2 regions of the Bradyrhizobium sp. WSM2793 genome follow, and region 2 is predicted to be linked to the other one. Evidence: predicted binding sites of a transcription regulator. Region 2 holds the regulator's gene; the other holds the start of a gene.
What was found. The regulator HrcA, encoded in region 2, represses chaperone genes, less so after heat shock. The targets are predictions, from matches to a motif close to GTTAGCACTCNCNNNNNGNGAGTGCTAAC.
Positions count from the first base shown of each region.

Region 1: the regulator HrcA is predicted to act here: its motif matches at 2,278-2,306, upstream of groES (co-chaperone GroES).

Region 1 covers NZ_KB902810.1:13,250-17,636, forward strand. Annotated here, with positions in the region: gene groL (chaperonin GroEL) at 111-1,742, opposite strand; gene groES (co-chaperone GroES) at 1,890-2,186, opposite strand; gene A3AS_RS0133780 (hypothetical protein) at 2,502-3,023, shown strand; gene A3AS_RS0133785 (protein phosphatase CheZ) at 3,214-3,999, opposite strand; gene A3AS_RS0133790 (L,D-transpeptidase) at 4,316-4,387, shown strand, end outside.
Region 2 covers NZ_KB902851.1:121,207-125,593, forward strand. Annotated here, with positions in the region: gene pncA (bifunctional nicotinamidase/pyrazinamidase) at 1-199, shown strand, start outside; gene grpE (nucleotide exchange factor GrpE) at 348-965, opposite strand; gene hrcA (heat-inducible transcriptional repressor HrcA) at 1,062-2,150, opposite strand; gene rph (ribonuclease PH) at 2,333-3,046, shown strand; gene rdgB (RdgB/HAM1 family non-canonical purine NTP pyrophosphatase) at 3,058-3,693, shown strand; gene hemW (radical SAM family heme chaperone HemW) at 3,710-4,387, shown strand, end outside.

The DNA of each region.
Region 1 (4,387 bases), on a different contig from region 2:
CACCGTAGTGGGTTTTGGCCGACGGTTGAATCGGAAAGCGGAGGGGCAGGGTCGGCAAAAAAGAAGGCCGCCCGGAGGCGGCCTTCGCAACACTGTAACGGAACGGAGGCTTAGAAGCCGCCCATGCCGCCGCCGGCGGGCATCGCGGGCGGGGCTTCCTTCTTCGGCGTTTCGGCGACCATGGCCTCGGTGGTGACCAGCAGGCCGGCCACGGAGGAGGCGTCCTGGAGCGCGGTGCGCACCACCTTGGCGGGATCGATGATGCCCTTCTCGACCATGTCGACATAGTCCTCGTTCTGGGCGTCGAAGCCGAAGGTCTCGGACTTGTTCTCCAGGATCTTGCCGACGACGATCGAGCCTTCCACGCCCGCGTTCTCGGAGATTTGGCGGATCGGAGCTTCCAGCGCCTTCAGCACGATGTTGATGCCGGCCTGGACGTCGGCATTGGCGTTGGTGAGACGGCCCACCGCCTTCTTGGCGCGCAGCAGCGCGACGCCGCCGCCGGGGACGATGCCTTCCTGCACCGCGGCGCGGGTGGCGTTGAGGGCGTCCTCGACGCGGTCCTTCTTCTCCTTGACCTCGATCTCGGTGGCGCCGCCGACGCGGATCACCGCGACGCCGCCGGCCAGCTTGGCGAGGCGCTCCTGGAGCTTCTCACGGTCGTAGTCCGAGGTGGTCTCCTCGATCTGCGCCTTGATCTGGCCGACACGGGCCTCGATATCCGGCTTCTTGCCGGCGCCCTTCACGATCGTGGTGTTCTCCTTGTCGATCACGACCTTGCCGGCGCGGCCCAGCATCTTCACCGTGACGTTCTCGAGCTTCATGCCGAGGTCCTCGGAAATGAGCTGGCCGCCGGTGAGGATGGCGAGGTCCTCGAGCATTGCCTTGCGGCGATCGCCGAAGCCCGGCGCCTTGACGGCGGCGACCTTGAGGCCGCCGCGGAGGCGGTTGACGACCAGGGTGGCCAGCGCCTCGCCCTCGACGTCCTCGGCGATGATGACGAGCGGCTTGCCCGACTGCACCACGGCTTCCAGCACCGGAAGCATGGCCTGCAGGCCCGAGAGCTTCTTCTCGTGCAGGAGGATGTAGGCATCCTCGAGTTCGGCGGTCATCTTCTCGGGGTTGGTGACGAAGTAGGGGCTGAGATAGCCGCGGTCGAACTTCATGCCCTCGACGATGTCGACTTCGGTGTCGAGCGACTTGTTCTCTTCGACGGTGATGACGCCTTCGTTGCCGACCTTCTGCATCGCCTGGGCGATCATCTTGCCGATGGCGGCATCGCCGTTGGCGGAGATGGTGCCGACCTGGGCGACCTCGGAGGAGGCGGCGACCGGCTTGGCGCGCTTCTCGATGTCCTTGATGACCGCAGCAACCGCGCTGTCGATGCCGCGCTTGAGGTCCATCGGGTTCATGCCGGCGGCAACGGCCTTGGCGCCTTCGCGCACGATGGCCTGGGCCAGCACGGTTGCGGTGGTGGTGCCGTCACCGGCGAGGTCGTTGGTCTTGGAGGCGACCTCACGCACCATCTGGGCGCCCATGTTCTCGAACTTGTCCTCGAGCTCGATCTCCTTGGCGACGGTGACGCCGTCCTTGGTGATGCGGGGTGCGCCGAAGCTCTTCTCGATGACGACGTTGCGGCCCTTCGGGCCGAGCGTCACCTTGACGGCGTTGGCAAGAACGTCGACGCCGCGCAGCATGCGATCGCGCGCGTCTCCGGAAAACTTGACGTCTTTGGCAGCCATTTTAGCAATCCCTCGTGTGTGGTGATGTGTCTGCCGCTCGCCCGTCGCATCAATTCCGGGATTCGTGGACCGAACCCGGCGGAATGATGGATGCCCGGATCGCCTGGATCCGGGCATGACATTCAGCGGCTGTTCAGGCGGATGGCCTTAGGCCAGTACGCCCATGATGTCCGACTCCTTCATGATCAGGAGCTCTTCGTTGTCGATCTTGACCTCGGTGCCCGACCATTTGCCGAACAGCACGCGGTCGCCGACCTTGAGGTCGATCGGGGTCAGCTTGCCGGTCTCGTCACGGCCGCCGGGGCCGACGGCGACGACCTCGCCCTGGGACGGCTTTTCCTTGGCGCTGTCCGGAATGATGATGCCGCCCTTGGTCTTTTCCTCGGCGTCGATACGTTTGACCACGACACGGTCATGCAGCGGACGAAATTTGGATTTAGCCATGACGTTTCCCTTTGGAGGCTCGCTTCGGAAGTAGTGAAGTGGGTGGGGCGGCGCTTCCGTCCGCCCCCTATCCCGAGGATCGAACGGCGTGCTTAGCAATCGGGCTTTCCGAGTGCTAATAGTGGGCCCGGAAATATGGCTTGGCCGCGATCCTGTCAAGCAAAGGTGGTTAAGCGATTGGTGAGGCGGATATAGGATGGTGGCACTGGAAACTTGTTCGGGGCGCCGACGTATTAAAGGACGTCATTGCTCCGGCAGCGGTTTTGCGCTTGGCTGCAGGAGGGGTGCGGCCATGGTCTTGTTCGGGGGAATGCCATGATCAGTTCAGCTCACGCGCGCACGGTTGCCAATCTGGCCGCCGCCTCTTGTCTGGCGCTGCTGCTGGGCGCCTGCGGCGGCGGCATGAGCCTGCCGTCCTTCTCGTCGTCCTCGCCGCCGCCCGAAGCCGAGCCGGGCGTCGCGCCCGAAATGCCTGCGACCATTCGCGCCGACGAGATCGTCGGCCGCTGGGGCCTCGCCTCGTTCCAGAACCCGGCCGACCGCGCCCGCACCGAGGCTGCCGCCCGGGCCCAGTGCAAAAATCCCTACGTGATCACCGCCGGCTCCTCCGGCGGCGTGATCATGCATCTGGCCGACCAGGCGACGCCGCAGGAGCTGCGGCTGAAGGGCTCGCCGAGCGGCAAGAACTACATCGGACCGGCCGGTCCGACCCCCGGCGAGCAGGACCGCGAAATCATCTCCTTCGACGGCCGCGTCCTGATCACCCGCTTCATCGACAAGGACGCCGCCACCCGCTACGGCAACATGGTCTACGTCCGCTGCGCGCCGCGGGCGTAGCTTCTCGCCTACGTCATGCTCCGCGACAGCGGGGCATCCAGTACGCCGCGGCTTCTCGGTTCAATCACTGCTGCCTCTGGAATACTGGATCGTCCGGTCAAGCCGGACGATGACAGCGGAGAGGATGGTCCCAAAAAGCAAAAACGCCGGCCAAAGGCCGGCGTTTTGTTTTTCTCTATCTGGCGTCCGCTCAGTCGAACAGCGCGTCGATGTCGTCCTGCGAGGCGTGGCCGACGTCGCCGGCGAGCTTGGGGCCGTTGAGAAGCTTGTCGTCCTCGCTGCGATTGTCGACCGGCGGCACGACGTGGGACTTGATGGCGTCGACGCCGCCCCAGATCTCCATCATCGCATTGATGTGCTGCTCGATGAACTTCATCGTGGTCATGACCTTGCTGATGCGCTGGCCGGTCAGGTCCTGGAAGTTGCAGGCCTCGAAGATCGAGATGACGCGTTCCTGAATGTCGTCGGCGAGCCGCTTCTGCTGGTCGATCGAGTCCACCTTGGACATTGCGCTGGCGGCCTGGTCGATCGATTCCGCGGCTTCGAGGATCTGCTGGGTCGCCTGCTCGGTGCCGCCGACCACCGCGCCGAGCTCGCCATTGACCTTGGCCATTTCGCCGCCGTCAAAGCTCTTGCCGTGCAGCGTTGCGATTTCGCGCTTGGTGCGGTCGATGGCGTCATGGATGAGGTCGAGCTCGACCTTCAGCTTTTCGCACTGCTCGATCTGGGCCCGATAGGTTTCGAGCATGGTACGAGCCTCGGAGAGCTCGTGGGCGGTGGAGGCGTCGATCGCCGCCATGGCTGCGCTGCCGGACAAGGGCAAGGGCGCAGCGCCTTTCGCCATCTGTGCACGGATCGCACGTAGCTCGGCCATGATCTCGCTATGCATCGGGATTGCCTCTTCGGTTACGTCCAAAATCGGCATCTCGCCACCAGCGATATCCTCGACGCGAAAACGTTTGCGGTGAACAGCCATCAGGATACTCCCCCCACCTCACTCACGCGTCTTTGTAGGCAGAAGCGATTTAACACGAAGTTCACGGCAGGAACTGTTGTGCGGCTGCGCGCGACGGCGCGCAAAGAAGCGATTAACCATGCGCGTGCGGCGTTCATCGAAAATAAACGCTGATCGCCAAATTGCCCCGCTGCTGACGACGTGGTGAATCCAAACGCTGTTTCTGTTTACCAAACAAAACGGCTTTTGCCTTTTATTGACCACGTCGAGGGGCGCGGACCAGCCATCAGCTCTCCACGGCGCATGTGATCTAGACGAAACAGTACAGAGTACGTCGATGTTCAAGAAAATGTCTGTCGCGCTGCTCGGCAGCGCTTGCACCTTCATTGCCGGCGTAAACAGCGCCAGC
Region 2 (4,387 bases):
CTTCGTCGCAGGGCTGGCGACGGATTTCTGCGTTGCCTGGACCGCGCTCGACGCGCGCAAGGCTGGCTTCGAGGTCTATGTGGTGGAAGACGCCTGCCGCGGCATCGACAATCAGGGCTCGCTGGCAAAAGCCTGGGCCGATATGGCCAAGGCCGGCGTGAAGCGGATTCAGTCCGCGGATATCGCGGTGAGCGCGTAGGACACGCGCGACACTGTCAGACCCTCATCCTGAGGAGCACGCTTCTTCGCGCGCGTCTCGAAGGATGCAGGCCCCGCCGTTACATCTTGGCCTTCATGGTTCGAGACGCCGCGCAAACGCGCGGCTCCTCACCATGAGGGTCTGAAACTCAATTCGCCGCGCCGCTCGACTCGTTGTTGTTCGCCGCGGCCGCCGCCTTCGCGCCGCCCTTGGCGACACCGACCAAGGCCGGGCGCAGCACGCGCTCGCCGATGGTGTAGCCGGCCTGCATGATCTGCACCACGGTGCCCGACGGCACCGACGCATCGGGCACTTCGTACATCGCCTGGTGGAAGTTCGGGTCGAACTTCTGGCCCTGCGGATCGAGCTTCTTGACGCCGTGCTTTTCCAGCGCGTTGAGCAGCGAACGCTCGGTGAGCTCGACGCCCTCGATCAGCGCGATCAGGCCGGGATCGGCCGCGGCGCGGGCCTCGGCCGGGACGGCATCGAGCGCGCGCTGGAGATTGTCCGCGATGTCGAGCACGTCGCGGGCAAAGCCGGTGATGCCGTAGAGCCGGGCGTCAGCGACCTCCTTGGTGGTGCGCTTGCGCAGATTCTCCATCTCGGCCAGCGTCCGCAACATGCGGTCGCGCGCCTCGGCGGCTTCCTTTTGCAACAACTCCACCGAGCCGGGCTCGGGATCGTCGGGCATGATGTAGGGTTTTGACACCACGGGCTCGCCGGTCGCTGCAGTCGTGTCTTCTGGTTGCCGGTCTTGCTCGGTCATCGGCTCTAATCTCGAACTCGTTTCCAGGGATTGTTGGCCCGGATATCGTGCCTAAAGCGCCGAAAATCAAGCGCCCGTGATCGGCGGAAACGCCGGTCAGCCTCCCAAAAGGCGGCTGACGATGCGGGCGGCGTAGTCCACGGTCGGGATCACACGGGCATAATTCAGCCGTGTCGGCCCGATCACGCCCAGAACGCCGACGATATGGCCGGCGGCATCCCGATACGGCGAGATGATGGTGGAGGACCCCGAGAGCGAAAACAGCTTGTTCTCGCTGCCGATGAAGATGCGCACGCCCTCGGCGGTCTCGGCGCGCCCCAGCAGGTCGATCACGCCGCGCTTGGTCTCGAGATCGTCGAACAGCAGGCGCACCCGTTCCAGATCCTCCAGCGCGTGCAGGTCTTCGAGCAGATTGGCGTGGCCGCGGACGATGAGCTGGCGATCCTCGTTCTCGCCGCCGGACCAGCTGGCGATGCCGGCGGAAATCACCTTCTGTGCAAGCTGATCGAGCTCGGCGCGGGCCTGTCCAAGTGCCGTCTCGAGCTCGAGCCGCGCCTCGGCCAGGGTGCGGCCACGGATGCGCGCATTGAGGAAATTGCCGGCCTCGGTGATTGCCGAGGAGGGAACTCCGGGGGGTAGCGACAGCACGCGGTTTTCAACCTGGCCGTCCTCACCGACCAGGATCACCAGCGCCCTCTCGGGTTCCAGCCGGACGAATTCGATATGCTTCAGCCGCGCATTGGATTTCGGCGTCAGCACCACCGCGGCGGCCCGCGTCAGGCCGGACAGCCGCGTCAGCGCCTGGTCCAGCGCTGCCTCGACCGATTGGGCCTGGCCGACGGAGGTGAGTTGGCTCTGGATCGATTGACGCTCGGCCTCGTTGAGGTCGCCGACCTGCATCAGGGCATCGACAAAGAAACGCAGCCCGAGTTCCGTCGGCAGCCGGCCGGCGGAGGTGTGCGGGGCGTAGATCAGACCGAGCTGTTCCAGATCGGCCATGACGTTGCGGACCGAGGCCGGCGATAGCGGCATGGCGATGAGGCGCGAGATATTGCGCGAGCCCACCGGCTCGCCGGTCGCGAGATAACTTTCGACAATTTGACGAAAGATGTCGCGAGAACGCTCGTTGAGCTGGGCGAGGCCTGCGCGCGGCGCGATCAGATGGATCGGATCGTGATGGGCCACAGACGGTAACTCCTCTCAGATGCTCATAATTTGTCCATCCAGGAGGGTTCTGACAAGCGTCGCGTTTGCAGGGTGGAAAACCGAGGGTGAAAAAGCCTTGTCCTTTCCCCTTGCCGCATACACTCACCCCACCTACAAGCACCGCGAACAGCCCTATACTGACGAGTTTTGGAGGATTTCCCATGCGGCCAAGCCGCCGTGCGCCCGACGAATTGCGCCCCGTGACGCTGGAGCGCGGCGTGGTCAAATATGCGGAAGGCTCCTGCCTGGTGAAGTTCGGCGACACCCATGTGCTGGTCACCGCCACGCTGGAAGATCGCCTGCCGCCGTGGCTGAAGGGCCAGGGCCGCGGCTGGGTCACCGCTGAATACGGCATGCTGCCGCGCGCGACCTCCGAGCGCACCCGCCGCGAGGCTTCCGCCGGCAAGCAGAGCGGCCGCACCGTCGAGATCCAGCGCCTGATCGGCCGCTCGCTTCGCACCATCGTCGATCTCGAAGCGCTCGGCGAGCGCCAGATCACGGTCGATTGCGACGTGCTCCAGGCCGACGGCGGCACGCGCACGGCCTCGATCACCGGTGCCTGGGTCGCGCTCGCCGATTGCATCAACTGGATGAAGGCGCGCAACATGATCAAGGCCAACGTGATGCGCGACAACGTCGCCGCGATCTCCTGCGGCATCTACAACGGCACGCCGGTGCTCGATCTCGACTACGCCGAGGATTCGGAAGCCCAGACCGACGCCAATTTCGTCATGACCGGCGATGGCCGCATCATCGAGGTGCAGGGCACCGCGGAACGCGAGCCGTTCACGCAGGACGAGTTCCTGAAGCTGATCGCCCTGGCGCAAAAAGGTATCGCGCGTCTCGTGGACTTGCAGAAACTGGCTGTGGCGTAGTCAATAGGCCCATGCACCGCCGAATCACCGGAAAGCTCGTCATCGCCACCCATAATCCCGGCAAGCTGGCCGAGATGAAGGAGCTGCTCGCGCCGTACGGCATCGAGGCGGTGTCGGCCGGTGAGCTCGGCCTCGCCGAACCGGACGAGACCGGCAATGATTTCCGCAGCAATGCCGCGATCAAGGCGATCGCGGCGGCGCAGGCGACCAGGCTTCCTGCCTTTGCCGACGATTCCGGCATCGTGGTCGACGCACTGGATGGTGCGCCCGGCATCTACAGCGCGCGCTGGGCCGGCCCAGGCAAAGACTTCAACGCGGCGATGGCACAGATCGAACGCCTGCTGCAGGAGCGTGGCGCGACGACCCCGGAGAAGCGCAAGGCGCATTTCGTCTCCGCGCTCTGCGTCGCCTGGCCCGACGATCATCTCGATGAGGTCGAGGCGCGCGTCGACGGCACGCTGGTCTGGCCGCCGCGCGGCACCGCCGGTTTTGGTTACGATCCGATGTTCCTGCCTGACGGATATGATCGCACCTTCGGCGAGATGGAGAGCATCGAGAAGCACGGCCTGCCGCCGCTTGGCCTCGGCCTGTCGCATCGCGCCCGCGCCTTCGTGAAACTGGCGGAGATCTGCCTTGAGCCGCGATAGAGCGTTTTCGAGCGAAGTGGATACCGGTTCGCGCCAGAAAAACGCGTCAAAACAAGAATCCGCAGCCTTCGGCGTCTACGTGCACTGGCCGTTCTGCCTGTCGAAGTGTCCCTATTGCGACTTCAACAGCCATGTCCGTCACGCCGCGATCGACGAGGCGCGCTTCGCATCCGCCTTCGCGCAGGAGATCGCGGCCACCGCCGAGCGCTCGCCCGGCCGTGAAGTCACCTCGATCTTTCTCGGCGGCGGCACGCCCTCGCTGATGCAGCCCGCAACCGTCGGCGCGGTGCTCGACGCGATCGGCAAGCACTGGACCGTCGCCGGCGATGTCGAGGTGACGCTGGAGGCGAATCCGACCAGCGTCGAAGCTACCCGCTTTGCCGGCTATCGCACCGCCGGCGTCAACCGCGTTTCGCTCGGCGTACAAGCGCTCGATGATGCCTCGCTGAAAGCGCTGGGCCGCCTGCACAGCGCGCGCGAGGCGCTCGATGCGGTCGCGATCGCACGCCGCTCGTTCGATCGCTATTCGTTCGATCTGATCTACGCCCGTCCCGACCAGACGCCGGCGATGTGGGCCGATGAACTGCGTCTCGCCATCGACGAAGCGGCCGAGCATCTGTCGCTCTATCAATTGACGATCGAGGAGGGCACGCCGTTCTTCGGCCTGCACCAGGCCGGCAAATTGAAGACGCCG